One region of the Komagataeibacter ossonobensis genome, then DNA from elsewhere that is predicted to be linked to it. Evidence: riboswitches for the same ligand, from Rfam matches in the RefSeq annotation. Region 1 holds a riboswitch; each other region holds the start of a gene.
The links. A riboswitch is a leader RNA that binds a small molecule or an ion and turns the genes downstream of it on or off. The one in region 1 is predicted to bind cobalamin.
Positions count from the first base shown of each region.

Region 1 (7,391 bases):
GAGCACCTGATCTGCGTGGTGCCTGGTCAGGAGAAGATGCCCATGCGCCTTGAGACGGGGCATGGGCATCTATCAGTTTATTATCCTACGTCTTTCTGGGACGGCATACCATTCTGGATAAGCAGTTGGCGCAGCGCCATGATAACTGGAAAGACCTCCTGATTCCGGTCGCCGTCCTGCTCCCGCCAGGCCTGCTGCTCCAGTTCAACAATTTCGCGATCTTCTGTGAAAACACGCTCCGTAAAGGCGATCAGCAGCGGCCACGCCAGATCCAGTAAAAATGGTATTTTCAACCTGCGTATGGAGAGCAGGCCAAATACCCGGTTGATCAATTCTTCCCGGTCCTGTGGCACATATGCAATCCACAGTTCCATGACCGGTTCATCAATCCCCTCCGTCTCGATCCGCAATGTCTGATAGGGATACTGCGTGCGGATGGTCATGACATCCCGATAGGCAAAATCCCGGCCATCCTTGCGACGCTGCCCGTAAATCAGAGCCTCGCTCAGCGGCTGCCTGCCAGACGTGCGGGCAAAGGTATAGCGGGCCTCCACAAAATCCTCTCCCCGATCCATGCCTAGAAACCGTGGTTTCATGCCTCCGACCAGTCGGCTGTGCAGGATCTGGTGGTTCATGTCCATCAGGTTTTCATGCATGAAGCTGTAGTGACATTGCACGACTTTTCCAAACCGGCGGGTACGGTAATGGGGGTCACGGACACGCGGAAAGTCCGGCAGCGCAATGCTATCGGATTTTTCCAGATCCCCCATGAACACAAAGATGAGGCCATCCTTCTCCCGGCATGCCCATGTCCGCAGTCGTGGCGGTTCATTTTCCAGCTTCATGCCGGGGGAAAAACACTGGCCACGCCGACTGTATTTCAGTCCATGGTATGCACAGCGAATGAAATCTCCACACACTTCTCCCTTGCTGAGTGGTAACTGCCGGTGGGGGCAAACATCATCCAGCGCAAAGATGGCCCCGGCCTCGGGCCTGACCACCACGATGGGTTGCCCCGCGTACCGTACGCCAATTGTCCTGCCCCGACGAAGTTCACGCGACCATGCAACCGGATACCAGAAATCCGGATTGCTGCGGACACGACGGATATCCGGATGTGGCGAAGCAGCCCCATCCGGGATGGCTGCTTCCGATGTATTTCCTGTCATGATATTTTCAATGTCTCACGCTGTTATCAGCGCATGGGACAAAACGGATATCATTTTCGCAAAAGTCGCGGATGGATGCGCTGCGACGTGCTATCGTGCGTCGGCTGGCCACGGCCACGATTTCGGACATTTTTTGCGGCAGGACGTTCGTAATGTCCGGATCGGTCAGGGCATTGCTGTCACTTAACGCACCCGATGGCGCGATCATGAGACGATCCGGCCGATGCGAACGCAGCGTCTGTTCCACGATGCCGTGCGCCATGCCGATGTGGGTAGGCGCCGCGCTGCAGCTATCGACCAGCCCCAGCGAGAGCCAGCGATACGCCGGGAAATGCTGCAGGACATACGGGAAATCGCGATAGCCATGCACAACGTCCACATGCAGGCCGCCAAAAGGTAGCTGCAGCACAAAAGGAAGATGTCGCCCGAAGCCCCCGCCGCCCCCGACCAGAACAAGTGACGTGGCCCTTGATGCTTCACTGAGGACATGCCAAGCAACGTCCATATGGGTCAGCGTGGCTGCGGGCAGGCCAGGATGGGCAAGGATTGGCTCATCAATCTGGATCCAGAAGCATCCCGCGTTGTTCAGTTGTTCGAAGCATTCAATATAGGCGGGTAGCAGGCGCATCAGTCCCTGGCCGACACTGTCTCCCTTTGTCATGCCGCATAACGCAAGGAAACTGACCGGCCCCAGCAGAACAGGCCGGGTGCTGATACCCAGTTGTTCCGCTGCAAGAAATGCGTCGCGGGGCCAGTTGCGCGCAAGATGGAACGCCTGCCCCGGTCTGAGGATGGGCTTTCTGTAATTGCCGTGCATCGGATCACAGGCTGTGACTGTATTGTCGGTGCCCACGCCAAACATGCGGGCAGTCTGCACGACTCTGTCCCGCCATGGGCTATTGGCCGTAGCGATATGGGAAATGCCTGCCGCGTGCTGGCATCGCACCCCACGCATCTCATCAGCATCGGGAAAACCAAGTGTCGCCGTAAGCAGTCTGGCGGTATTCGGGAAGTGATCTATGGAATACTGGCGCGCAGGCACGCCTTCGGCCGTGCCATCATGGCACGCGGCTTTCTGCCATACCGGCATTAAGCTTCTCCCGCCTTCGGCACATCCCGTCCGACGGCTTGATATATGACGATGGCAGGTCTCCTGGCTTACGGATCATGGCCAGCCGGTTCTGCCTTCCCATTTCCTTTTCGGAAACAGTGACTCACCCCGTCCGGGTGAAATGAACCGGCGGCATACCGCCTACAGTTGCGGGAGCAGCCTCCGACTTGGCTCCCGGGTTCATGACCCGGCCGGAGCGTGACGGCGTTCCCTATTAACCCACTCGCGTGGGACCATCGACTTGATAAGACAACATTGTGCCCGAACCGGGCGGCCGGACGCAAGGTGTCATGGGCAGGATGTCCCAGCGGGCCGCACACGTTAGCGGCACAGGGACCACGGAAGGACCGCGTCCTCGACCCGTCGGACCGTTACGCCGTACACGACGCGCATGATATCATCATCCAGCACCTGCAGGGCCGGGCCATGGCGGATGACGGCGCCATCATCCATCAGCACCAGTTCATCGCAGAAACGGGTCGCCAGAACCAGATCATGCAGCACGACGACGATCCCCTTTCCCTGCCCTGCCTGCTGGCGGAAAAGCTGCATCATGGATAGGGCATGCGCCGGGTCGAGTGCAGCGATCGGCTCGTCCGCCAGTATGACCGGCGTATCGGTCGCCAGCGCACGCGCCAGATTCATGCGAGCCCGCTCCCCGCCTGACAGGTGGCTGGCCGGACGGGTGCACAGGTCCTGCAAGCCGGTGACATCAAGGGCGTGGCCCACCGCCGGGTGACGGACGGCATGATCGCCCGCCTGCCCATGCGGCAGGCGTCCGAGCGCGACCAGCGCACGCACCGGCATGGGTGGCGGCGTCCCCCCATCCTGCGGAATGAAAGCAAGCTGTCGGGCACGCAGCGCGGGTGGGATCTGGCTCATGTCGCGATCAAGAAGCCGGACATCCCCACAGTCGGGAGTCTCCAGCCCCGTCAGCAGACGCATGAAGGTGCTTTTGCCTGCGCCGTTCGGCCCGACCAGGCCAATGACCCGCCCCTTCGCAAGAGTCAGTGACGCGGCCGAAACAACAGCCCGATCCCCGCGCCGGAGCGACACGTCGCGTGCCTGGAGCAGGATCATGACACGGTTCTTTTCAGCATAATGACGCGGGCGAAGAAGATTGGAGCCCCGACAAGCGCGGTCAGCACGCCCAGTTGCAGTTCAGGCCCGACCGCCACCAGACGTACCACCATATCCGCCAGCAGCAGCAGCAGACTTCCCCCCAGAAATGACGGCAAGAGCAACCGCGACGGCTGGAATCCCACAAGCGGCCGCAACAGATGCGGCACCACCAGTCCCACAAAGCCGATCGCTCCTGAAACCGCCACGCATGAGCCCACGGCCAGCGCCGCGCCCAGCACGATACGCGTCTGGACGCCGCGCGGGCCATGCAGCTGGAAGCCAAGGCTTGCGGCCACATCCTCCCCCAATGTCAGCGCATCCAGCGCACGCCCCGCGGACAGCATGAGCAGCGTGCCACACACCACACCCGGCAAGCAGATCCAGACATGGGTAAAGGTCCGGTCCGTCAACGACCCCATGAGCCAGTGCATGATCTCGAATGACGCATAGGGGCTGGGCACAAGGTTCAGCACCAGTGCTGTCAGGGCTGCGGCAAAACTGCTGAGTGCAGCCCCCGCCAACAGCAACACCAGCGTGCCACCACGTCCCACCAGTCCCATCAGCACGGCCGCCGCACACAGCGCCCCCGTCAGCCCACCCAGCGGCAGGGCCGCGATGGACACCTGCATGAGGCCGGTATAGAACACGCTGACCGCCCCAAGTGCCGCTCCACCTGATACCCCCAGGATGCCGGGATCGGCCAGCGGATTGCGTAGATAGCCCTGCAGAACCGCCCCCGACAGGCCAAGCGTCCCGCCCACCAGGATGGCCAGCAGGGTACGCGGCAGGCGCAGGCGCTCCACAATGATCGCGCCTGCGGTATGCCGCCCGGCCAGCAGGTCCTCCAGTGCATGTGAAAACATGATGCGGGTTTCTCCCCACATGAGCGAGGTAACAAACAGCCCCATGACACCAGCCAGAAGCATGACGTTCAGCAGCATGGTTTGATGGGCAGGTTTCATGGGGCGGACATTTCAAGGTTGTGCCGTGCGTTACGCAGCATGACGACACTATCCAGTGTCTGTGGCAGGCCACACAACCAAAGCCGTGCGGGCAGATCCAGATGATGCGGCCCGGCAAAGGCCTGCTTCAACGCCGGGTGATCCAGCATGGACTGTGCAAGGGACGTTCCCTTCCCCGAACGGTCAAGGATCAGGAGATCGGGTGGCCGTGCAATCAGCAGTTCCATGGAAAAACGGGAAGATGACTGGTGCCCCATGATCGTTGCGTAATTACGAAAGCCGGCATGGGCAAGGACATCATCCGGAAGCGAGCCCTTATGGGTGACAAAGCCGTTGGCAGCATAGACGGCCGCCGTAGGATCGGTGGCACTGCGCTCGACTGAAAGGGAGGCCAGGCGCGTGGCAAAGGCCATAGCCAGTTGCTGCCCACGCTCAGGAACGCCGATGGCGTTGGCGACCGTCATGATCTGGACCGGAATATCCGTCAGGGATTTGGCGGGTGGCAGGGCTACAACCTGTGCGCCCCCTTCCCGCCCCGCCTGCATCGCGACGGCCGCGGTATAGATGCCACCCAGCACGACATCGGGATGGGATGCCACGATGCTTTCCGCCGTGGGTCGCAATACGGGAGCCTGTCGTGCCTGTTCGCACAGCACCGCGCTCCAGCAATCCCGGGCGAGCGGCGTAATACCGACGATCTGGCCCGGTTCGGCCAGCAGCAGCAACAACTGGTCGGTGCAGAGATTAAGCGAAGCCACGCGCGGGAGAGTCCATGCCGGTGCCAACGGGACACAGGCAAGGAAACCCGCCATCATCCCTGCGACCACGCTTTTCATGTCAATAATTCAGCATGAAGCCGCCATAACCGGCGCGACCAGGCTGCAGATAGCCGATGGGGTCCTCGAACTGGCGGTTCAGCAGGTTGTCGGCGCGGGCATAGACGGAAACGTAGCGGTTGATTTTGTAATTGGCAGCCACGTCGATGGTGAAATAACCATGCCCCTTGGCGCATGTGCTGCAGGACTCGCTGCCAATAACCGGCAGATCACGCCAGCCACTAGTATACAGGATATTGCCCGAAAAGGTCAGGTCGCGAATGGGGGTCCATGTCGTATTGAAATTGAACTTGTGCTGGGGACGGCGTTGCAACTGGACGTCGTTCGTCTCATCCCGGGCGTGGGTCCAGGTATAGCTCAGGTTAAATTCCAGATTGCTCAGCGCCTTCCAGTTCAGGAAGGCTTCCACACCATACATCCGCGCCTTCGCCACATTGGCGTATGAGTAGTTGTAGTCATATGATGAATCAATCGAAAGCGAGGACTGGATCAGGTTCCTGACCCGGTTGTCATACCAGGTTGCGCCGAAATTCAGACGGTCATGCAGCAGTTTCTGCTCAACACCCGCGTCATAGCCGATCAACTGTTCCGCCTTCAGGTTGGGATTGCCCTTTTCCGAATAACCCACACCCACCTGATTTGCGAATAACTGATACAGCGAAGGACCATGAAAACCGGAACCGGCGCTGGCCTTGATGATGGTTCCGGTGCCCGGCACATGGATTGCCGGGGCCACGCGCCATGTCACGTGGTTGCCGTAGCGCGAATTGGCATCATAGCGAATATTGGCCGCACCATACAGAATATGGTTCCAGTTCCCCTGATACTGCCCGTAACCTGCGGTCGTATCCATGCTGGCGGATGTATCGTATCCGCTGTCCCACATGCTTGAGGCCGTATGGCTGGTATTGAACGTATCATGGAAATGTTCGGCACCGATCAGAAGCTGGCCATACTGCTTGAAATTGAACGTGCCGTGCCAGTCCACCTTAAGTCGGCTGGAACGGTAATAATCCGGGTCTGGATTGACCGGGCTGCCGTAACTCGTGCCCGTCTCCGTCCAGCGGTTGCGGTTGGTCATGTAGCCAAGGCCAAGCACCTGATCAAAAAGCCCGTGAAAGGAAACCAGATGGGCCGTCCCGCGCACGATGGCCTCGTTCTGGTTGTTCTGTTCCCGCACACCCTTATCACCATACAGATTTTCACTTTGCAGGTCATACAGAGAGTAGGAATGATAATTGCTCTGTATCAGCCGTGCGGTCAGGCCAAGATCGAAATTATGGGTGACGTCATAACCCAGCCTGATATTGACGCCACGGTTGTCATTCCGGTTGCCTTCATGCCGCTGCTGCCGGTTGGCCCCATAATAACGCTCGATATAGGAAGGGATATTGTTGAACCCGTCCATCCGGTAATGGGAGAATTCTACATTATAATGAAAACGTCCCTTGCTGCCGCGTGCGCCAAAGGTCTGATTGAAGGTACCATACCCACCGCCTTCGATACGGACAAACGGCTTGAAACGGCCCTGCCCCTGTGCCGTGGTAATGTCGATAACCCCCGCCATGGCGTCGGCGCCGTACAGGCCGCTCTGAGGCCCACGCAGTATCTCGATCCGGCCCATGCCGTCGGTTACAAACTGACCGGCATCGAACATGCCATTGGTGGAACTTCCGTCATTGATGTCCATGCCATCCAGGCGGACCTTGACCTCGTTGGAATTATTACCACGCATGAAAATGGATGACGTGCCCCCTGGGCCGCCTGTCTGGACCACGTTCAGGCCCGGTTGGCGTGCCAGAATATCCGTCAGGCTGCGCCGCTGCTGGGTCTGGATCTGCTTTTCCGTGATGATGGTCATGCTGGTGCCGATATCATCGGTGGAGGTCGGCCGACGGGCGGCACTGACGCTGATCAGTTCGGGAAGACCCGTATCCCCCAACGAAACAACGGCTTTCGATTTTTTATTCTCGATGACGTACTGGTTGGCGGACTGTTTTTGCGGCGCGTGCTGTCTGACTGAATCATCGGCACGCGCCACTACAACCCCCATGGTCATCAACGTGGTGGAAGCAATCAGCAGATTACGGAATAGGATCATCTGGTTCAGGTCTCGCGGTCACATCATCGTTGCCACGAGAGCGCGCTGCCACAGGATTTCCGATCTGCACGGAATCCTGTAACACCACAC
Region 1 is NZ_JBXAYQ010000053.1:7,418-14,808, forward strand. Features, by position in the region: gene AC1RQ9_RS16860 (DUF2147 domain-containing protein) at 1-10, shown strand, start outside; gene AC1RQ9_RS16865 (aromatic ring-hydroxylating oxygenase subunit alpha) at 81-1,169, opposite strand; gene AC1RQ9_RS16870 (uroporphyrinogen decarboxylase/cobalamine-independent methonine synthase family protein) at 1,177-2,259, opposite strand; cobalamin riboswitch at 2,296-2,533, opposite strand; gene AC1RQ9_RS16875 (ABC transporter ATP-binding protein) at 2,602-3,360, opposite strand; gene AC1RQ9_RS16880 (FecCD family ABC transporter permease) at 3,357-4,343, opposite strand; gene AC1RQ9_RS16885 (ABC transporter substrate-binding protein) at 4,361-5,200, opposite strand; gene AC1RQ9_RS16890 (TonB-dependent receptor plug domain-containing protein) at 5,202-7,301, opposite strand.

Region 2 (7,567 bases), on a different contig from region 1:
GTGGATGATGCGTACGGCCACGCGGGCTTCCGCCTCGCTCAGTCCGCTCAGATCGGCTTCGGCGCGGATGATGGCAAAGGAACGGGCATAGATCGCCGCCCCGTCATGAATGTAGTCGTACGGTTCCGTCTGCGGGGTCATGCCGGTTCAGTTCTCCCGTGGCGTGGGGTGGCGTCGGTGCGTGCCGGGGACCAGCCCCGCACGATCGGATGTATCTGTGCCAGTGAAAGCCCGATGTCCACAGGCGTATTGTCCGCCCGGCCATGCGGGCACAGGCCATAGCCGTCCGGCCCCGCCACCAGCGTGATGTCGGCCGGGGCCGGATGGGCGCATCCCTTGGCGCAGCCCGATACATGCAGGCTGATACCCGGTGGAAGGTCGGGGGCCAGCGCACGGGCATCGGCAATGACGTCGCGCGCGGCGCACGCACAGCCCCGCGTGCCGATGCACGCCCATATACGCAGGCGCGGATCATCAGCCCGCGTAATCAGGCCGGGCAGGGCAGGCCGTACAGCGCAGTGTTCCAGCACGATCATCCGCCACGGGGCCACGCGCATATGGCCGTTGCCGCGTTTGTCGCACCACCGTGCAATGTCTTCGAACACGCCCGCCGTAATGGGACCGGGCGGCAGTACGACCCCCATGGCATGACCGGGCAGGGGGCCAGCCAGTACGGGCCGGTGCGCACGGGCGGCGGGGACGGTTATCGCATCGCCCATCCCGGTGCGGGCAAAGGCGGCCTGCCCCAGCGTGGGATCGCGCAGGGGACGACTGGCGGGTTGCATCGCCGCCAGCGCATGCGCCAGGGCCACAACAATGCGCGCAACATCCGCGCCGGCACAGGCCAGGGCGCGATTGCCGCACGCCACCATCCATCCGGTATCCGTGGCGCGGGCAACAATATCCCCCCGCAACGTACCCGCCGGGATATGTCCACCGCATTCCACCGCAATCACGAATTTGGCGGGTAGCCCGCACAGCGTATCGGCAGCGGCAAGGGCAGCATCCAGCGCGTGGATCACATGCGGCGCATCGGGTGCGCTGTTGGGGTCGATTCCCGCCAGGGGGGAAAGCAGCAGCCCGCGCCGGGCCTCGGTTGCGGCATCAATGCTGGCCAGACCGGCCGCATGCATGTCACGGGCGAAGGCGCGGGTGCTGTCGGATGTCAGGCCGCGCAGCTGCAGGTTGCCCCGGCTGGTCAGTTCGATCAGCCCATTGCCATGGGTCCGGGCCGCATGGGCGATCTGCCGGGCCTGTGCCGCGGACAGGCGGCCCAGCGGGGCGCGCACACGCACCAGCCAGCCGTCGGCCGCTTCCATCGGGGTATGCAGGCCGGGGCACCAGCCGCGCACGGTGGGGGCTATGGTCATGGCTGCGGGTCCAGCAGCATGGCGGCGGAATTGCTGCGTGGCCGCCACAGGTCCCGGCGCAGGGCATCGGCCAGCAGGCGGTGGATGGCGGCATGGGCGTCAGGGTTGGCATGGCGCAGGAAGGCGTCCATTTCCACATCATCCAGCAGGGCGCGGAAGGTCAGGTCAAACTGCCGGTCAAAGCGTGCGGGCACGGTTGCGGCGAACCCGTGCAGGGCCTGTACCCCGCGTGCGATTTCGGCAGCGCCCCGATAGCCGTGGCGGCGCATGCCCGCCAGCCACGCCGGGTTGGCCAGCCGCCCGCGCGTGACCCTGGCCACTTCCTGTGCCGTGGCGCGCAGGCGCGGCGCATCGGGGCGGGAGGTATCGCCATGCAGCAGGCGCGGCGCATTGCCCAGCATGCTGGCCGCCGCCGCCATGCCGCCTTCATGGGTGGCCATGTCGGCACTTTCCAGAATATCGGTTTCGGCATTATCCTGCACATGCAGCAGCACCCCCGCCCCCGCCATGCGCGCGGCCAGTGCGTCGGGCTGGCGCTGTCCCTCCCGCCCGCCGCCATAGGTCCATGCCGAACCCTTCAGCCATGCCTGACCCAGATCGTCCCGTGTCGTCCATTCACCATGTGCCAGCGGGTCTTCCACCCCGGTGCCGTAACTGCCCGGCGCCGCGCCAAACATGCGGGCGGTCGCGACCTGCAACGTCGTCCCGTCCAGCCCCGTCGCCTGCGCCGCCAGGGGATTGAGGTCAGGGGCTTCGAAACCGCGTGCGGCCACGGCCTGTACCGCCTGTTCAAACAGGGCGATCTGCCCCGGAAAGGCATCACGGAACAGGCCGGACAGGCGCAGCGTCACATCCACGCGCGGACGGTCGAGTTCGGCCATGGGAATGATCTCGATTCCCGTCACCCGTCCCGATGCGCCATCCCATACCGGGCGCACCCCCATCAGCAGCAGCGCAAGGGCCAGGTTCTCGCCCCCCGTGCGCAGGCTGGCCGACCCCCACAGGTCGATGACCACGCTGCGCAGCGGTTCGCCCTGATCCTGCAGGTGCCCTTCCAGCAAAAGCGCCGCCGTGCGCTGCGCCAGCACCATGGCGGAGCGGGTGGGAATGGCGCGTGGGTCCATGGCATACAGGTTGCGCCCCGTGGGCAGCACGTCGGCCCGGCCCCGCGTGGGTGCGCCCGCCGGTCCCGCCGGGACAAACCGCCCGTCAAGGGCGGCCAGCAGCGCCGCGCTTTCGGCATCCCCGCAGGCCAGCAGGTGCCGGGTGATGTCGTCCGTCGCCATCCCGCCGCATGATCGTGCGATGGCCTGCGCCAGTTCCGGCGCACGCGGGGGCGGATTGCCGAATACATGCAGCCCGTCGCGAATCTGCAGATCCTTGACGTCACACAGATAGGCATCAAGCCGGGCGAGGGCTTCGTCCTCGTCATCCGTGCGGGTCAGGCCGGATTCATTCAGCAGGCCAAGGCTGTCGGCGCGTTGCAGGATTTCCCCGCGCAGGATCGCGCCCCGCCTGCGGTCCAGCCCGTCGGCTGCGGCATATTCGTCAATCAGGCGCTCCAGATCGCCCGTATCGGCCCCCGCCGTGCCAACAGGCACGATGGGGGGCGTCATGTGGCCGATCGTGACGGCCCCCAGTCTGCGCCGCGCGGCGGCTGCCTCGCCGGGATTGTTGACGATGAAGGGGTAGATGACGGGCATGCCGCCAGCCAGTACCGATGGCCAGCACGTGGCCGAAGGGGCCGCAGCCTTCCCCGGCAGCCATTCCAGCGTGCCATGCGTGCCCAGATGCACCATGGCGTCCAGCTGCCGTTCATGGCGCAGCCACAGATAGAACGCGACATAGGCATGGCGGGGCGGCGTGTCGGGGTCATGGTAACCCGCATGCCGGTCGGTCGTGGCCCCGCGATCGGGTTGCAATGCCATGAGGACACGCCCGGTATGGACATGGCGCAGGCAGAACTGGCCATCCCTGACCGTGGGGTCATCTTCCGGCGTGCCCCAGCAGGCCGTCAGCGCATCCTGCAGTGCTGCGGGCAGTACCGTCAGCCACGCGCGATATGTGGCGACGGAAACGAAGGGCCGTGCCGGTGCGCGCGCCAGCATGTGGGCCAGCGCGTCCGGCGTGGGCAGGGCGGCATGGCCCGTATCGTAACCACCGTCGCGCAGCAGGCGCAGGATATGTGCAAGGCTTGCGAAACTGTCCAGCCCCACGGCATGCGCCGTCTGTCCCGTGGGCGCACCCTGCGCGCCGGGATAATCGGACAGGATGATCCCCACCCGTCGCGTGGCGGGCGGTTCATGCCCCAGCCGTGCCCAGCCCACCGCGCGCGCGCAGGTCAGGTTGATGCCATCGGGATAGGGTTCATGGCGCGCGGGCAGGCCGGGAGCCGTTTCTTCCTTGAAGGAAATGGGGCAGGCGGGAATACGGCCATCCAGTTCGGGCAGCACCACCTGCATGGCCAGATCGGCCTGCGACAGGCCACGCACGCTGTCGCGCCATACGGTGTAAGGAATGCCCGGCTGCTGCACCTGCAGCACCGGCACGCCCGCAAGGTCCAGCGGGGAGCGGTTGTCGTCGCCCGCGCGGGCGGAAAAGAAGGTGGCGTTTATGATGACATCCGGCGGGCTTGCCGCCAGCCGCGCGGCCACGACGCGCGCGGAATCGGGGTTCTTGAGCGACGTGACATAAACAAGGTCCGCCCCCATGCCGTGGCGGGCCAGTTGCGCTGCAAGCTGCGTGATGGGCGCGATGTCCCCCGCCAGCAGGTGCGCGCGGTAGAATACCACCATCGCCCGCAGCGGTAGTGTCGGGTCGGCAGCATGCAGCACTTCGGCAGGCGGCAGGGGAACAGGGGCGGTTCCATCATCCGCCCCGCGTCCGGCCAGATGCGCCATAAGCCGCAGGACAGCCTGCATATTGGCCGTGCCGCCGGTGCGCAGCAGCGTATCAAGACGGGTGCGTACGGATTCGGGCACGGTGGAAAGCGCGGCAAGACGCGGGTCATCACGCCCGTCGCCTGCCACGAAGGCCAGCGGGATTCCGGCCTGCTGGCACGCGCGCAACAGTTCTTCCGCACCGTAGCGCCAGTATTCCACGCCGCCGAGCAGCCGGACCACCACGCAGCGCGACTCCATGATCGTATCGGCCACGTACAGGTCGATGGACATGGGGTGCAGCAGGCGCGACAGCGTGGCCGTGCGCAGGGTCGCAGTTGGCGCGCCCTGTGCCGCATGGGCCGCGTTCAGGCACAGAAGGTCACTGTCCGAAAAGGACAGGAACACGATATCCGCCGGGGCGTGCCCCAGGTCTTCCGCCTGTTCGCCGTCCTCCAGCGTGCGGACCTCACGTGCAAGCAGATGCATGGTGGCTGCCCCGTTTTCCGCTGGCCTGCCGTCTAGCCCTGCGCCAGGGCTGCTGTAATGGCGGACTGGTCCATGCCCTTCTGGCCAATGACCACAAGGCTGCCCGTGCGCGGTGCACCCGGCGTCAGGGCGCGGTCGAACTGGTGGCGGAAGCGGTTGCCCACCCCCTGCACCGCAAGGCGCATCGCCTTGCCACGCACCGTGGCGTAGCCCTTCATGCGCAGGATGTCGTGCTGTTCGGCCAGTGTTTTCAGGCAGGCGATGAAGCCTTCCACACTGTCCTGTTCGGGGATGGGGGCGACGAAGCTTTCAAAATCATCATGCTCGTGTTCGCCACCTTCGGCATCATGGTGCGACGGGCGGGCGGCGAGGTCGTCTTCCGCCGCTGCATCAAGGCCCAGCAGGATGGCAGGGTCAACCTGTCCATCGGTCGCGCGCACCACCTTGACCACGCGCGGGATCTCGGCGCGGATGGAGGCTTCCACCGCATCGGCCTGTGCCGGGGTCATGAGATCGGTCTTGTTCAGCACCACAAGGTCGGCTGACAGCAACTGGTCCTCGTACACCTCCGCCAGCGGGTTATCGTGGTCCAGTGACGGGTCGGCGGCCTGCTGGCGGGCGACTTCTTCAGGGTCGTCGGCAAAGCGGCCGGCGGCGACGGCGGGGCCGTCCACGACCGTGACCACGCCATCGACCGTCATGCGGGTGCGGATGGTGGGCCAGCCAAATGCCTTGAGCAGCGGCTTGGGCAGCGCCAGCCCCGATGTCTCGATCACGATATGGTCGGGCGGGGCCTCACGGTCCAGCAGCGCTTCCATGGTGGGCAGGAAGTCGTCGGCCACCGTGCAGCACAGGCAGCCATTGGTCAGTTCCACGATATCCTCGTCCCGGCATCCTTCCACGCCGCAGGCGCGCAGCGTGTCACCATCAATGCCCAGCGTGCCGAATTCATTCACCACGATGGCAATGCGCTGGCCCTTTGCATTGGCCAGCACGTGGCGCAGCAGCGTGGTCTTGCCCGCCCCCAGAAAGCCGGTGATGACGGTGACGGGTACCTTGGCGGGGGCCGTGGTGGATGGGGTCATGGCGATCAGGCTCCTGAAAAAAGGGCGGTAGGGAAACGGCCACGCACCATGTCCGACAGGCTGGCGGGGCGGCGCGATGGCATGACGGTGCCGCTGCGCGACGCGCCGTAAGCGGCGATATAGGTCATGAGGTCCGCTGCCTTTTCCGGGCCAAGATTGGCCAGCAGCCAGCCCCATTTGCCCGGCATGGCCACCACCGCGGTGCAGCCGTCATTGCAGGCGGCAAGGCAGTTGACCTCATGCACTACAACCTGCGGATTATCCGCTGCCAGCGCCTGCATGGCATCAAGCAGCTGGCGTCCGGGCGGGTTGTCGGATGCGGGCAGGCCACGGCGGCACGTCACGCAGACATGCAGGTGAACGGGGCCGGGATCCGTCGGTTCGGATGGTGCGGAAGTGCTCATTACGGTGCATGCCCTTTCGCGGCGTTGCTGCGCGCGGGCAGCGGTGGGCGGGGTGCACGGTCATGGCTTTGCGTTCTGCGCGGGGGCAGGGCGGTCGCCTGTCGCGTGCCGGGCACCCCGCCGGCCATGCGATCGAATTCGGTCCTGTTATGTCCACCTGCGGGCGGACATGATGGCAGGTCTCCTGGCTTGTGGCGGAGGGTGCCGCGGTCAGCGCCCTCGATCCCGGCGGCCTTCCCGGTCCCGATCATGGGGCCAGTGGCGCATGCTGGCCCGCAGGACGCGGACCGGGCCGGGAAACAGCCACCTACAGTTGCGGGGGCAGCGACGGAATTGCCGGTATGGCGCACCGTCTTCCCTATTCTCCCCCACGGGGGGGGAACCATCAGCGGCGGATTTAGACGATTGATCCCCGCACTGTCAAAGAAACCCGGTGTGCAGGCGCATGCCATGCGGTCATGGCAGTGGTGCGCCACAGACAGCCACGCGCCATGCCGCATGGCGGGTCAGGCATGTCCGGGTCAGGGGCGCGATATCCAGTCGCGACAGCATGGAAGCGGTTCCGCCAAGGGCGGCCACCACGATCGCACGGACGACCGTGGTATCAGCCACCACCGTGACCCGTGCGGGTGTGGGCGGCAGGGTTTCAAGCCATCGGGCCACGCGGTGCAGGTGTGCCGCCCGGCTTTCCCCGCCCGGCGGGGCGAAACCGGCATCGGCAATCCAGCGCGCAAGATCGGCGGGGGGCAGGTCTTTTAACGACTGTCCTGCCCATGCCCCCATATCCGGCGCGTGCAGGGCCGGTTCAGGCGTGGCGGGGTCTGTGCCGAAAACCGGCATGGTGGGGGGAAACAGGATCTGTCCGGCATCCAGGATGTGCCGTGCAAGACTGGCGGGCAGCGGACATGTTTCGCCATGCATCGGGAAAACGCCATGGCGCACGCAGGCGGGGACGGGCAGCGCGATGCAGGTCAGGGTCTGGTTCATGCCATGCCGCCCTGCGTGTGGGGAAGGGGTGGGATATGCAAGGGAATGATTGACCTTCCATGTCAATTTTGGAAACATGGACCCAGATCCGGTTATGGGAAGGGCGGCCTGATGTGGTGCGTTCCCCGCATGCTGCTCCGGGTCGCACGTGATCCATGGAGTTACCAGTATGAGCCAAGATACATCCGTTCTGTCCAGCACCGCTGTCGCTGCACCGCAGGTTTCCATCCCGGTCCGCGACCTGCTGCCGTGGGGTGTGTTCGGGCTCGTCCTGGCGTCGCTGCTGATCTATTTCGTGGGGGCCGAGCAGGGTGCGACCTCCCTTATCTCCGGCCATTACGTGCATGAATTCG
Region 2 is NZ_JBXAYQ010000006.1:25,012-32,578, reverse strand. Features, by position in the region: gene AC1RQ9_RS06405 (precorrin-8X methylmutase) at 1-141, opposite strand, end outside; gene cobG (precorrin-3B synthase) at 138-1,370, opposite strand; gene cobN (cobaltochelatase subunit CobN) at 1,367-4,738, opposite strand; gene cobW (cobalamin biosynthesis protein CobW) at 4,771-5,823, opposite strand; gene AC1RQ9_RS06385 (DUF1636 domain-containing protein) at 5,829-6,227, opposite strand; cobalamin riboswitch at 6,385-6,629, opposite strand; gene AC1RQ9_RS06380 (histidine phosphatase family protein) at 6,684-7,214, opposite strand; gene AC1RQ9_RS06375 (CbtB domain-containing protein) at 7,384-7,567, shown strand, end outside.
Region 2: linked by a shared signal. The riboswitch ahead of AC1RQ9_RS06385 (DUF1636 domain-containing protein) and the one ahead of AC1RQ9_RS16870 (uroporphyrinogen decarboxylase/cobalamine-independent methonine synthase family protein) in region 1 are both predicted to bind cobalamin.

Region 3 (7,567 bases), on a different contig from region 1:
CGGAACGGTAGCTGGTCTGGGTCCAGTTCGCGCGGACCACGGCGTTTTCATCGCAGCTACCCGTGCCGCTGCACAGACCGCTGTCACCCATGGTCGTACCGCTGGGGTCGTTGCCGTAGCTCCACTGTGCATACGGCGTGACCTTCAGGTGCAAATTGTCCGCCAGTGTGAAGCGCGCCGGGGCCGCGAGATAGGCAATGCGCTCGGGCTGCCGGTACAGTGCCCAGTAATCCGTGCCGCCCGCCGCATCATTGGGGTTGTAGGTGGCGGCAAGGTTGTTGGCCGCCCCATGTGGTCCCTGTGCCTGCCAGTCCGCCTTGTCCACCGGCGGGTAGTAGCTGGCGACCATCGTATTCCATGTCCCGATCAGGGAGACCCGGTTGCCCGCCCCCCATTCGCGCAGGAATTTGAAATCGATGTGCTGGCGTTCATCATGGCCCGGCCCGCGCCAGTTATCGGTATAGCCATGGGAATAGGACACGAAGCCGCGCAGGCCGGTATGCCCGATCTGCCCGGTTTCCAGCCGCAAAAACTGCCGGTTGGTGTTGTATGACCCGTACGAGACATCCGCATAGCCCCCGGCCTTCATGGCGGGATCGCGAAAGGACATGTCCATCAGTCCCCCCGCCGCGTTCAGGACGGGGGCATCAAGGTCGGCCGATCCCTGCTGCAGGGAGACACTCTGGTAATTTTCCGTATCCGCGAACTGCCCCGGATAGCCGTTGTAATAGGCGATATCATTAAGCGGCATGCCCTCCAGGATGTAACCAAGCGAATCCCCACTCAGTCCCCGCACCGTGATGTTGGTCTGGGGCGAAAACCCCAGCGCGTCGGAGGAGGAGACATTGGCCCCAGGCAGCAGGCTGACCATGTCGAACGCCGTCGCACTGGGCGCCTGCTTGCGCATGAAATCGGTGCCGATGGTGCTGACGGATTTCGGCGCGTCTTCCACCCGGATCAGGCCGCCGCCGGGCTGGGTGCCCACCACGTGCTGGCTGGTCACGGTCATGGTTTCCGTGGGTACTGCGGGAAGATGCGCGGGCGTGGTGGTCCGTGTCGTGGCGGGTGTTGTGGCAGGCGTGTTGTCATTCCCCGACGCCATGCCCGGCCCCATGCCCAGCATCGTGCCCAGTGCTACGGTCAGCATCCGCCGGCAGGAAACGGGGGCCGGATCAGGCAGGATTGGGGGGCGAGGGGCACGGGGCATGGAACGTTCCTGAAGAAATCTTTTTATTTCATTATTTTGGGCCATCCCCATGGGGTATGACATCGTCTTGAACAAATTCGGGACGGATATATTATATCCGTGTGACGTATCATACGCCCTGTTATCGGGCATATCCCGTATAATTGTGCGGGCAGGCAGGAAGGTTCTCGCGGGTGGGACAGGAATCGGCACATATCGTCAGCAGTTATGAACAGGAACTGGAACAGCTTCGTTCCATGATGGCGCGGATGGGCGGACTGGTTGAACAGCAGACATCGCAGGCTGTCGCCGCCATTGCCGACCGTGATGAAAACGCCGCCGGTGTCGCAGCCGATCTCGATCCGCAGGTCGATAAGCTGGAACGCGATGTGGAGGCGATGGTCATCCGCATCCTTGCCCTGCGTTCCCCCGTGGCGGGCGACCTGCGTGAAGTGGTCTCCGCACTCAAGATCACGGGTGATATGGAACGCATTGGTGACTGCGCCGCTTCCATCGCGCGCCGGTCGCTGCGTACGGAACTGGTGACGGCGCGCATCTCGCTCAGCGGCCTGCGTGGCATGGGGCGGCTGGTGCAGGACAACCTGCGCCGCGCGATCGACGCCATGAGCCAGCGCAACGCTGATCTGGCCCGTGAAGTCTGGCAGTCCGACACGGCGGTGGACGAACTGTATAACGCCATGTTCCGCGAACTGGTTACCTACATGATGGAAGATCCGCGCAATATCGGGCCGTGCACGCACCTGCTGTTCATCGCCAAGAACCTTGAACGGATTGGCGACCATGCCACCAATATCGCCGAACGCGTCTATTACACCGCGACGGGTGAGATCCTGCCGGTTGTCCGTCCCCGTGGCGGGTTTTCAGGACAGGGGGGTTAACGTCCTTGCTTGAAGATCGCCCGCTGCGCATCCTTGTCGCAGAAGATGACCCTGCCCTGTCGGTCATGCTGTCTTACAACCTTGAGGCGGCAGGCCACCTTGTCATGCCGGTGGATAACGGTCTGGACGCCCTGCGTGAGGTGAGCGAGTGGAAGCCCGACCTTGTCCTGCTGGACTGGATGATGCCGGGCCTGTCCGGGGTTGACCTGTGCCGCAGGCTGCGCATGGCAACAGCCACGCGGTACCTGCCGATCATCATGCTGACCGCGCGCGGCGAGGAACAGGATTCCGTCCACGCGCTGGATACCGGGGCGGATGATTATCTGGTCAAGCCGTGCGGAATGGATGTGCTACATGCGCGCGTACGCGCCGTCATGCGGCGTAGCGCGGGGCGGGCGGCCGCCCCTGCGGCGGCACAGGCCGAGGACGTGCTGACCTTTGCCGACATAACGCTGGATCATGCCGGGCGCAGGGTCAGCCGTGCGGGGACACCGCTTGCCCTTGGGCCGACGGAATACCGTATCCTGCTGCACCTGCTGCGCAATCCGCGCCGGGTGTTTTCGCGCGCCGAAATACTGGCTGCCGCGTGGGATGACCGTATCCATGTGGAAGAACGTACGGTGGATGTCCACATCCGCAGGCTGCGCCTTGCGCTGAACGCCACGGGTGGGGCGGACCTGATCCGCACCGTGCGTTCCAGTGGTTATATGTTGGATGATGGCAAGGTGGCCTGACGGGCCGCCATTGATAAGAGACTGTTTGAAAACAACCAATTGATAAAAAACAATAAAAGTTTTTGGGTGCTGCCTTTTTTCAAAAAGGCGGCGTTCTTTTGAAGCTTTTGCAAAAAGCTTCACCAAAAACTTTCTATGATTTTTTAAGTTATCTGCTGTCGCGTCCCAGCTTGGCATAACGCTTCAACGCCCGTTCGCGCCGCAGGCGTGACAGGCGTTTCAGCCAGAAAATGCCGTTGATCTGGTCGATTTCATGTTGCAGGCAGGTGGCCAGCAGGCCATCGGCGTCCTCTTCCACATCCTGACCGTCAGCGCGGGTATGGCGCACCTTTACCCGTGCGGGACGGGTGACGGGCGCGTGGATGCCGGGCATGGACACGCTACCTTCTTCCTGTGTGGATGTTTCCGCCGACTGCCAGATGATTTCGGGATTGGCATAGACATGCGGCCCATCCCCATCCGGCAGGTCAATCACCACCAGCCGTTGCGCAATGCCCACATGACACGCGGTGATCCCGATTCCCGGGGCCGCATGCATGGTCTCCAGCAGGTCGCGCGCCAGTTGCGCGGTTGCGGGTGCAGTCGCATCAACAGCTTCCGCCACCTGTTCCAGACAGGGATGGGGAAAGCGGACAATCGGCAGGATGGCCATGCAGGCTGGGTTCCGCTTTGCGATCAGTACAGGAAGGGACCGTTATCGTCCGCGTTCAGGTTGGTATAATACGGGATGTAGAAGTTCATGCCGAACGGGCTGTAGGTATGGTCCACGCCTGATACGGGACGCAGTGGCTTGACGTCATGGTCCGCCAGGCAGTCATACAGTGTCTCGCGCAGGTGTTCGGTGTCCTTGTCCGATTTCTGCGTGCCGTAGAACAGGTCATGCGCATAGGGTTTGCATGCCTGTGGCGTGTGTTCGTAATAGTCCGCGTACCGGTTCTGCTTGTTTTTTTCTATGTCCGCATCCGATATCCACTGGTGGCTGGCCGCACTGGTGCCCCAGATTTCCTTCCATCCCGTGCGCATGTGCGGCAGGCGGGCAACGGCGATGCCATCCTGCCGCGTGCCATCCTTGCGCACCAGACTGCCGTGGCAGGCCATGACCTGTATATGGTCGTTATAGATCGCGCTCTTGATCGTCCCGCCTTCGAAACCGACGGCCGAGGATGCATTGGGCGCGCCCTGGTTGGCAATGGCGACCACTGCGGATTCAACAGCAGGCTGCTGGCAGTAATTTACCATGGGACGGGGGGCGTGCTGCGCGCAGGCGGCCATACCAAGCGGAAGACATAAAGCAACAAGACGGCGCAACGGTTTTTTCCTTTTGCAATGCGGCACGGGATCCGGCCATGTGCCTATGTATTCAGGCGTATAGAAGGGGCCCGTTCCTCACAACAATGTAAATTTTCAATTCCGCCCTGTGCTTTTGTCTCCTCTTGTCCTTCCCGTAGCGGGAACGCGCGGATTATGGGCCGCGCATGCGAATAGCAGCAGTACCACTACCAGCAGGACGGGCGTCGTGCCCGGCCCGTGGCATGGCGTATCCGCATCGGCCGGAATATGCCCGCCCATCAGAATGTAATATTGCTGTGCAGGCCGAAGATCGCCTCATCGCCGGTGCGGCGGTAGGGGAAGGACGGGTCGGCGCCGCCGCCCGCGGGGTGCCAGACGTACTGGAAATCGGGCTGCATCACCAGCCACGGCGTGACCTGCGCCTGATAGGTCAGTTCAAGGTGGTTTTCATTGCCCTGCACCAGCGAATGGCTGTCGCGGTCAAACTGGCGCTGCCCCGAACTGGCGCGGCCAATGCCCCAGCCCAGGCCGATCGTGTCGTTGTCACGCCCCCTGAACGGGGCCTTCAGGTTCAGGCCCGCGTCGATGGCGAAGCTGATCATGTTGCGGTCGCCCCCATTACCCGTGGCGCGCACGAATACACCCAGCGAGCGCGGTGATGTCAGCGAGGGCCGCCAGATCATCTGGTCGATGATGCCATAGACCATCCAGTTGCCCCGGTCCCATCGCGGGGTCAGGTCGGCCTGTGTGGCACTGGCATTCAGCGTGGCCGCCCCCAGTGAACCGCCACGCTGGTTGTAGCGGTAGTCGGCGAACTTCGCGGTATCGTAATAGCCACCCAGCTTGTACACCCCCGGCAGGCCGGGGTTCCTGGTCACGTTGGACATGTCGGCAGGCTGGGGGTTGAGCGCGTATTGCAGTTCGGTGATCAGCAGCGCGCCGGTGCCCATGTTGAAATTCGTGCCGTTGGCGCCGTCATAGGTCTGGCTGGTGGGATCGGAACTGAAGCCGCTGTTCGATCCGGTGGCCTGCTGGATGGGCAGGGAGTTGTAGCGGTTGCCCGGCGGGTTGTCGTCGGCGGCTGCGAACATGAAGGTGAATTTCTCGCTGGGGCGGTAGCGGATGCGGATGGCGGGCGAGGACAGCGGCCATGACGGCCCGCCACCATACAAATTGACCGAAGGGGCCATGGGCCAGCCGAAATTGGCGTTCAGGTAAAGCGATGCGTAATCACTGACCAGGAATTCGGTATCCAGGTCCTGTTGCCCGATCTTCACGTCCAGCTTTCCCTTGAGGAAGGACTGCTGGTACCACAGTTCGAACAGGCGGGTGGAGCGGTCGGCCTCGAACCCGCTGATGGGGTTGAAGTTGTTCAGGTGATCCTGCGAGATCGAGCGCCCGCGCGTCTGCAGCGCGCTGACATTGAACAGCCCGCCCTTCAGCCCGAACAGCTTTTCGGTATCGATGGTCAGCGTCGGCATGGTGACGCCGTCATAGGCGGGGCCTGTGCCCGAACCCTGACCGTCGCCATTGGTGCTGGGCGTGCCGCCGGTGCCGTTGCCCCAGACCTCATCGACTTCCTGGATGTCGAAGGTGATGCCGTGTCTGTACAGCCACGGCCGCGCGCCCCACATGTTGCCCAGCAGGTTGCCGCTGGTGTCCAGCCTGTCCTCGCCGCCCGCGGCGACCGCGGCCTGTTCTTCCGTATCGGCCTGCGCGCGTTCGGAATCCCGCACCGTGGCCGGGTCGATCTGCTGGATCAACGGGGTGGAATTGCCCAGGCGGGCGCGATCCTGCGCGATCTGTGTCTGGGCCTGCGCATGGATGCTGATGCCTGTGATGCCGATCAGGCTGCAGGAGAGGAGAAGGGTACGCGTGCAGCCATGGCGTGCTGCAGGGGTGAAAAGGATTTTCATGAAAAACATCCCGTCAGGATGGGTCCGGCCATGAGGGTCCGGAAAAAGCGGCCCGTTGTAACGGGTTGCTGCTGGCGTGGGGGGACGGGATGTCAGCTGGTCTTGTACATGTCTCGTGTCCATCTCCGGTCAGCCCGCCCGGCGATATTGTTAAGGACAACGGCAGGTCTCCTGGCTTACGGGTCACTGCATTCCATCTCCCTTCCCGGCCGGGGCCAGTGGGTGCCGTGTGACGGCGCCAGATGAAGCACTCTCCGTTTACAGTTGCGGGTACAGCTGCCGACTTTACCCCCGGATGTGGCATCCCGCCGGGGTTTACGACATTCCCTTTTTCACCCGTTTGCACGGGACCGCTGACTTGTAATCCGGACTATAGCGTTTACAGTCCATTAGACAAGGTCGGCCGGGGGGTGCTGGTCCAGCAGGGCTGCGACTTCCCCCATGTCCGGTGCGGCCTGTGCAGCACCGGGGCGGGTGGTGGCCAATGCGCCGCAGGCAGCGGCAAAGCGCACGGCTTCCCCAATTGCCGCCCCGCGCGCCAGCGCGCAGGCCAGTCCTGCATTGAAACAGTCCCCTGCCGCCACCGTATCAACCGCCCGGACACGGAAGGGTGGGACGAACCCCTGCCCATCCGGTGCGGAATACGCCACGCCGCGATGCCCCAGCTTGATGATGGCCGTGCGTGTGCCGCGTGCGTGCAGGATGCGGGCCGCCTGCAGGGCAGTTGCTTCATCAGTGGGTTCGATACCCGTCAGGTCACGGGTCTCGCGTTCATTGGGGGTCAGGATATCCGTCAGCGCGTACAGATCTTCCGGCAGGCCATCCACGGGAACCGGTGCGGGGTCCAGCATGACCGGAATGGCGCGTGCGCGGGCCAGTCGGGCAATTGCCAGCACCAGTGCAGGGGGCATTTCCATCTGCATCATCACCAATGTTGCGTGATCCAGAACAGGGGCGAGAAGGGACGTGGCCTCTGCCCCGTGGCGCATGTTCGCCCCGCCATCGACAAGGATCTGGTTTTCGCCTGCGTGGTCGATGGTGATGAAGGCCCGGCCGGTGTCCGCCGCCGGGTCTTCCATAAGCCAGCGTGTATCGACACCTGCCTGTTCCAGCGTGGTGCGCGCCATATCCGCCAGCATGTCCTTGCCCGTCCAGCCCGCCAGCGCCACGTCCTGCTCCAGCTTCGCCACCGCGATCGCCTGATTGGCCCCCTTGCCGCCCAGCCCGGTAGTGGAGGAATGGACATGCAGCGTTTCACCCGGTCGCGCAAAACGGGCGACATGCACGACAAAATCGATATTGGTGCTGCCAATGACGGCAATATGGGGTGTAGGCATGGAGGAGACCTCGGGCAGTGAAAATGGGCACGCAAGGTGCATTTTACCACTCCGCCCCGCAATCATACAGGCACCCGGTCCTGAAGGTCATGGCTCATCATAAAGAAGTTTTTGGTGAAGCTCATTTCAAAAAGCTTCAAGGAACGCCGCCTTTTGGGGCCTGTTGGGAATTAACGCGAATTGATGATTGCGGCGGTGAGATAAA
Region 3 is NZ_JBXAYQ010000013.1:8-7,574, reverse strand. Features, by position in the region: gene AC1RQ9_RS09315 (TonB-dependent receptor) at 1-1,207, opposite strand, end outside; gene phoU (phosphate signaling complex protein PhoU) at 1,381-2,085, shown strand; gene AC1RQ9_RS09305 (response regulator) at 2,091-2,819, shown strand; gene AC1RQ9_RS09300 (peptide deformylase) at 2,968-3,471, opposite strand; gene AC1RQ9_RS09295 (hypothetical protein) at 3,495-4,127, opposite strand; gene AC1RQ9_RS09290 (carbohydrate porin) at 4,388-6,025, opposite strand; cobalamin riboswitch at 6,170-6,395, opposite strand; gene AC1RQ9_RS09285 (ribokinase) at 6,415-7,362, opposite strand; partial or broken gene AC1RQ9_RS09280 (hypothetical protein) at 7,380-7,567, shown strand, end outside.
Region 3: linked by a shared signal. The riboswitch ahead of AC1RQ9_RS09290 (carbohydrate porin) and the one ahead of AC1RQ9_RS16870 (uroporphyrinogen decarboxylase/cobalamine-independent methonine synthase family protein) in region 1 are both predicted to bind cobalamin.

Region 4 (7,567 bases), on a different contig from region 1:
GCTTCGCGCTGGCACTGAACGCCAAGGAACACGACCATGACCCATATGATGCATGATGACGTTTCCATTCTGTCGACCCCTGCCATGGGGCGGGCATTTCCGCAAATGGCGGCCCATGCGGTCCTTCAGGACATGCCGCTGTCGCCTGTACATGGACAGCGCATGCTGAACATTTCCGCCCTGTGTGTGGACCGCCATTTGGGGGACCATGCGGACGGACCGGCCATATCCCGGCAGGGAGCCGACGCGCAACCCGTATCCTATCGTGACCTGCATGAACGCGTTTGCCGCCTTGCCAATGCCCTGACGGACCAGGGGGTACAGCGTGGCGACAGGGTGGCGATCCATCTGCCCCTGATGGTGGAAAGCGTGGTGGCCGTTCTGGCATGCATCCGCATCGGTGCGGTGCATGTCGTGCTGCCACCCGCGCTGGGTGCGCCAGCGCTGAGCGAACGGCTGGCTGATTGCGGTGCGGTTGCCGTGCTGACAGCGGATGGAACCGGCGACAATACCGGCAGCCGCCCCCTGAAGGCCACGCTGGACAAAGCATTGAACGGGGCTGGATCCCGTAGCCAGGTCAGGCTGGTGCTGGTCGTCACGGCAGGGAATGCGGAAATCATGATGAAGCCGGGACGTGACCATCGCCATGATGCCGTCGTGGACTGGTACGAACCTGATTACCCGCCCGACACCATGTATGAAGATGACCCGCTGTTCCTGCTCTATCCCGCGGGCAGGACAGGCCGATGCCACGGCGTGACGTATACAGCAGGGGAGTATGGCCGTCTGACGTCCTATACAATGGGCATGCTGTCACCATCGGGCGACGCGGACATTCCCGGCATCCTGCTTGCAATGGCATGGAATACGGGACAGACCGCCCTGATCGTGGGGGTGCTGGCAAAAGGGGAGACCCTTACAATTCATGGGCATGCCCGTAAGGCTGCGACATTGGATACCTGATGGTGCCGGCAGGGCAGGGAAGCCTGTCCTGTCGGAAACGCAATATCTGCCAATAAAAGAATGGGAATGACCATGATGGAAAGGCTGCTTTAGAACAAATAAATGATAAAATAATAAAAGTTTTGGGGCTGTCATAGGTAAGGAGATTAAGTGAGGTCTCCGACCGTGATGTTAGCCCATTGAGCGAGGGTTTGCAGGCGTTTGCTGAGTGAGCGGTGATTGAAACGCCACTCACACTCGGCAGGGAAGAGATGGAAATCCTGCCGGAGAATTCCATTGGGCGCTGGCAGCGCAGGATTTCATCAAGGCACAGTTCAAGCGTATCCTGTGCCCTGATGCAGTATTCATTTGCAGTAACCACAGGTAAAGCCCGCCATAATACCGGGTGTGGGCATGTTTTCGATCAGGCAGCGTTTTTTATGTCAATGCGCGTTTTTATAAAGGGTCCTTGAAAAACCGGTCTGTATGGCATCATGCGGATCATGATAACGTTCTTGATGAAGGTTTTCCTGTTTGCCCCCATGGGTTTCAGCGATGCATCGCATGGCGCGCCGTAAAAAAACCGGTTGGGAAAATGCCAGGATGATACCGGGAAATGAAACGGTTATATGACGTCCTGCAGGAACGACACGCCTTGCAGGCGTCTTGGTGCTGAAAGCCATGACGGATTACATGGACAGTCCTGCCGGACCCGCAGCGGCCATTCACATGCGGTATGTTGTGGCCCAGCAGAAAATACGGTGTCCTGTCCTGCATTCCCTCTGGCCCATGCAGCGGATCCGGCGGCAGGATCTCCCGATGCGGACAGGAAATGGGGAATGGCCATTTTCCGCCATATGGGCTGACTACGTGCAGGCCTGCGGCCAACGACCATGGTGGCGCTGGCGATCAGGCAGGCCGGAAATAGGGATTGCCCTGAACTGACAGGTCAGGATGTTAGGAAATATTTCCCATAATCATGCCGAGTATTCGTTCTTTTTTTGCCGGCGATTGCGTCGTGATCTGTAAATGTCTGGATGCAGATTCCTACATTCCTGAATATACAACGAATATATGGAATATTTCCCGGTATGGTTACGGTATCGTAATTAATGTTATCCGGCTGCTGGCCTGTCTGATACTGTTTATTACATCATGCAATCTTACATTCCTGATCATGCGGCATAATATATTAAAGGTCGAATTAAAGGATATCATATTATGAAGCGTTCAATTCTTTTCGCACTGGCACTTGGCGCCTCCCTCCCGCTGGCAGCACATGCGCAGTCCGGTGACTGGAACCAGGGCGGTGAACAGGGCGAACATGGTGGTCGTGGTGGTCACGGTCATCATGGTGGTCGCCATGGCGGCGGCGAAGGCAACCGTGGCGGCCAGGGTGGCGATTTCCAGGGTGGTGGCGACCAGAACGGCGGCCAGGGTAATGAACGTGGCGGCGAAGGTCGTGGCGACCGGAACGGCGGCTTTGGTGGACAGGGTAACCGCGGTGGCGACAACCAGAATGGTGGCTGGGGCGAGCACGGCGGCGGCCGCGGTGGCGACAACCAGAATGGTGGCCGGGGTGAGCATGGCGGTGACCGCAACGGTGGCTGGAACCAGAACAACGGCTCCAACTGATCCACTTGCTACCCGAAAGGCCCGGCATATTGCCGGGCCTTTTTTTGTTACAGATGGGCACACTGATATCGTGCCCATGAAACGCAATGAAAAAGGGGACCAGGTCGTGCCATCAAGACGGGATTTCATGGCGGCCATGGGCCTTGGCGCCCTTGTGGCGCTGGGCGCGGGACCGGTACGTGCCGCCACGACCGGAAAGCCGGCGTTTCGTGCGGGCAGCGGGCGGGCCGATATCGTTTTTCCGCCCGGGCAGTTTCCCATTGATGGCTTTACCGGACAGCACGACCCGCTGGCCGTGCGCATCGTGTTGCTGGAAGACGGGACAATCCGGCTCGCCATTGTCGTGGTGGACCTGACATCCATTTTCGGTGATCTGATCACCGCGATCAAGGCCATCGTGACGGATGTTGCGGGTATTGCCGCCCCCAACATCATTGTCAGCGCCAGCCACACCTTTTCCGCGCCGCACATATTCGCGGCAGCGCAGACGCCGCCGGGCACGGATATACAGGCCAATGCCGCCGCATGGCAGGCGGTCATCCAGTCGGCACGGCAGGCCACGACGCGCGCCCATGCATCCATGCAGCCTGCACGTGTGGGTGCGGACGTGGGGACAAGCCGGGTCAGCGTGAACCGTGACGTGCAAACCCCATATGGCTGGTGGCTGGGCGCGGATGACGCGGGTGATACGGACCCGACCGTAAGCGTGCTGCGCATTGACCGGCTGGATGGCAGGCCGCTGGCGGTCATGATGAATTTTGCCGTGCAGTCCTCGGTCATGGATGGATCGGTCACCAGCACGGGCGGCAGGCTCATGACGGCGGACCTTGCCGGTGCGGCCATGCGATATGTCGAGGCACGGTACGGTCCCGACACGGCCGCCCTGTTCATGGTCGGGGCGGCGGGCGATCAGGCACCCTATCTTCAGGCGAACCGCCCCGTCGTCAATGCGGGCGGCAGGGCGGGCCGGATGGATATTCACGATGCCGGGTTCGCGATTGTTGACCTTCTGGGCGCACGCCTTGGCGCACAGGTCGTGGATGTGGCGGGGAAGATCCGGGCTACCGATATGCCGACACTCGACATCCGGCGTGAAAGCATACAGGTGGCGTCACAGGCGTTCTCGCCACGCACGGGCCGCGCCACGGGGCCGGTCACCACTTTTTCCTATACTGCCGGGCCACCGGTTTCGCTGCCTGTCGTGCTGGTCCGTATCGGTGACCTGGCGCTGGTGGGCGTGCAACCGGAACTGGCCGCAGCCCTTGGTGCCCGGATCCGCGCGCATTCGCCCTTTGCGCATACCATGGTGGCGACGATGGTTGATGGCGGGGCCAAATACATGCCCGATGTGCGCAGCTACGACCGCCATACCTACGAAGCGCGCAGTTCCCCCTTTGCCAGGGGGGCGGGGGAAGATGCCTGTGCCCGGATCGCGGCATTGCTGCAGCAGGCCCGGGCCGCCGCCCGCTAACGGCTGCCAGCGGACGTCGGGCGCGGGACCGTCCGGGTTGACACGGCCGCCCCGCACGATCAGAACCATGCCGACGGTTCCCCCTGCGGGGGGATGAAAAGGGAACGGGGTGCGGATTGCGATCCAATGCCCCGGCTGTCCCCGCAACTGTAAGCGGTCTGTCCTTGCATTACCGGATATCATGGTCCGGGCCACTGGAAACTGCGGTTTTCCGGGAAGGCTGTGCAGGATGTCACGCCGTGAGCCAGGAGACCTGCCGTCATGATGGTTGCGACCGGGAACTGTCGGGCGGGGTGTCCCGGCGGTGTGGCGTTACGGGTTTCCCTACGGATTGGAAACCGTGTGGCGGCACGCTCTCGTGGCAACGATGATGTGACCGCGAGACCTTAGTCCGATGACCCTTTTCCGTAATCTGCTGATTGCTTCCACCACATTGATGACAATGGGGGCGGCGGTAGCGCATGCTGATACCCCTGCCGGGCAGGACACAGCACAAAGGCAGCCTGCCAAGCAGTATGGGGTCAGGAACCAGAAAGCGAAAGCCGTTGTTTCACCCGGCGATACAGGCCTGCCTGAACTGATCAGCGTCAGTGCCGCCCGCCGGCCCACGGCGGCCGATGATATCGGCACCAGCATGACCATCATTACCGAACAGCAGATCCAGACCCAGCAGCGGCGCGGCCTGAGCGATATCCTTGCGCGCCAGCCGGGCCTGAACGTGGTGCAGACGGGTGGGGCGGGCGGCACGTCATCCATTTTCATGCGGGGCAATAACGCCAACGAGGTCAAGGTCCGCCTTGACGGGATGGACATAAACGACGGCAGTTCCTCGACCGGCATGTTTGATGCCGGGACATTCGTGACCGACGGCATGGGACGGATCGAAATCCTGCGCGGCCCGCAGAGCGGCCTGTACGGCGCGGACGCCATGGCAGGGGTCATCGACATCACCACGGCACAGGGGCAGGGACGCTTCAGGCCGTTCGTCCGGATCGAAGGCGGTGGCTACGGCACGTTCAACCAGACATTCGGTGCGCGGGGCAGCAAAGGGCGTTTTCATTACAATGTTGAATTCTCCCACTACCGCATGGACGGGTTCCATAACATTCCGTCCTATATCGAACGCCATTATGGCGCGGACCAGCAGCAGCGCCATGAAGGCAACCGCAATGACAACCGTGGCGTCAATATCCGGCTGGGTTATGATGTCACCCGCAATTTCGACCTGGGGCTTACGGCGCGGCTGATACAGGACAACAATCATTCCTATTCGGTGTATGACCTGCAAAGCGAAAATCTGTACGGTGACAGGGGTGTGCGCGAACAGACCACCCAGAACGCGGCCATCGTGCGCGGCACGGCGCATCTGGTGTCCTTCCACGGCCTGTTCGATCAGGTGCTTGGCCTTGGTTACATGACCAACCGTAATCGCTGGACGGAAACGGGCACAAGCTATGGCAGCCCGCTCAATCCCGACCCTGACTATTACCGTTCCAGCCGGCTGAAGGTGGACTGGCACGGCACGTTCAATTTCCGGCAGTATGGTCAGTTGCTGGTCGGGGCCGAACATTTCCATGACATGTTCAACACCAGCCATACAGCCGCCGATATCTGGGACAGTGGGTACAATACCACTGCCAGCATGGATACGACCGCGGGTTACGGGCAGTATCAGGGCAACTGGCGCCATATCCTGTACGGCGCGGCCAATATCCGTTATGACGCCAATTCGCGTTATGGCAACCACGTGACATGGCGCGTGGCGCCCGCGATCCATGTGCCGGGCACGGGGACCATCATCAAGGCCAGCGCCGGTTCGGGCTTCCATGGCCCGTCGCTGTACCAGCTGTTCGCAAGCCAGGTGGGCACAGGGTATTCCGAAAAGGGCAACCCGGACCTGAAGGCCGAACAGCTGATCGGCTATGACGCGGGCGTGGAGCAGAAACTGCTGCATGACCACCTGAATTTTGGCGCGACATGGTATGACAACAGGGTCAGGAACCTGATCCAGTCCTCGCTTTCGATTGATTCGTCATATGACTACAATTATTCCTACGCCAATGTGGCGAAGGCGCGGATGTATGGCGTGGAAGCCTTCGTGAACTGGAAGGCGCTGCGCAGTCTGGAATTCAATCTCAGCTACACCTGGACCCATGCGCGCGATGCGACGAACCACAACGAACTGCAGCAGCGTCCGCAGCATAAATTCAATTTCAACACGACATGGACCCCCATCCGCGACCTGACCTTTTCAGGCAATATCCTCTATACCAGCGGCTGGCGCGACCTGCCGGTCATCGGCAGCGAGACATGCAGCACCTGTGCCAAGGGGCATGGGTATTTCACCATCGACGTGGCCGCCAATTACAGGATCAACCGCTATGTGTCCGTCTATGCCCGCGCCGATAACCTGCTGGACCGCCAGTTCGAGGAGCCGATCGGCTACCTGCAGCCCGGTCGCGCCGGTTATGGCGGTTTCATGCTGAATTACTGACATGAAGCGGGTAATGGCGGGCATTGTCGCGGGCCTTCTTGCCTGTGCCCCGATGGCCCGGGCACAGCCCCTGCCGCGCGTGGTGTCGCTGAATGTCTGCACCGACCAGTTATTGCTGCTGCTGGCCGGACCGGGGCAGATCGTGGGCGTCACGCCGCTTGCGCGCGACTGCTGGAATGCCGTGCTGTGTGAACAGGCGCGGCATGTGCCGATCCTGCGTCCCACGGCGGAAAATGTCGTGGCGTCCCACCCTGATGTCGTGCTGGGCGAAAGCTATACGGCGGCCGTCGCCATTCAGGCGGCGCGCGAGCGGGGCGCGCGGGTTGTCGTCCTGCCCCCGGCACAGGCGCTGGCGGATATTCCCGGTCAGATCATGGCGGTGGCGAACGCCATTGGCGCGGGCGTGCGGGGACACGCGCTGGCTGCGGATTTCGCCAGCCGCCTTGCCGCCCTGTCCACCGTGCCCGATCCCACCGGCCCGACGGCCGCGATCTATGCCGCCAATGGTTTCGTCAGCCGCGCGGGGTCATTGCCCGATGATGTCCTGAGCCATGCGGGCCTGCGCAATCATGCAACCGTCATGGACCGGCAGGGGACGGCCCGCTTTTCCATGGAAGTCCTGATCGCGCGCCCGCCCGACCTGCTGGTGCTGGACCGTTCGGGGCAGGGCACGTCGCTTGCCCAGTCCATGCTGGACCATCCGGCGCTGAAACGGGCCTTTGCCGGGCCGCACCATCTGGATCTGCCCGCACGGCTGTGGTTGTGTGGCCTGCCGCAGACACTGGACAGTGTCGCCATGCTACGTGCCGCCCGCGATAGACTGGGGACCATCCGGTGAAACCTGCCCCTAATGCCCTGTTACTGAACATCATGCTGCTGGCCGGAGTGGTGGGGCTGTCCTGCGCGTCGCTCATGTGGGGGGAAACCCGCGTCATGTTCGCACACGCGTTGGCGGACCTGCTGGCGGGGCGGGAGAGCGCAGGCGCGATCATTGTCGGGCAGCTGCGCCTGCCGCGCACGCTTCT
Region 4 is NZ_JBXAYQ010000009.1:19,727-27,293, reverse strand. Features, by position in the region: gene AC1RQ9_RS07815 (AMP-binding protein) at 37-963, shown strand; gene AC1RQ9_RS07810 (hypothetical protein) at 1,386-1,625, opposite strand; gene AC1RQ9_RS07805 (hypothetical protein) at 2,164-2,577, shown strand; gene AC1RQ9_RS07800 (neutral/alkaline non-lysosomal ceramidase N-terminal domain-containing protein) at 2,654-4,048, shown strand; cobalamin riboswitch at 4,106-4,323, shown strand; gene AC1RQ9_RS07795 (TonB-dependent receptor plug domain-containing protein) at 4,443-6,542, shown strand; gene AC1RQ9_RS07790 (ABC transporter substrate-binding protein) at 6,556-7,380, shown strand; gene AC1RQ9_RS07785 (FecCD family ABC transporter permease) at 7,413-7,567, shown strand, end outside.
Region 4: linked by a shared signal. The riboswitch ahead of AC1RQ9_RS07795 (TonB-dependent receptor plug domain-containing protein) and the one ahead of AC1RQ9_RS16870 (uroporphyrinogen decarboxylase/cobalamine-independent methonine synthase family protein) in region 1 are both predicted to bind cobalamin.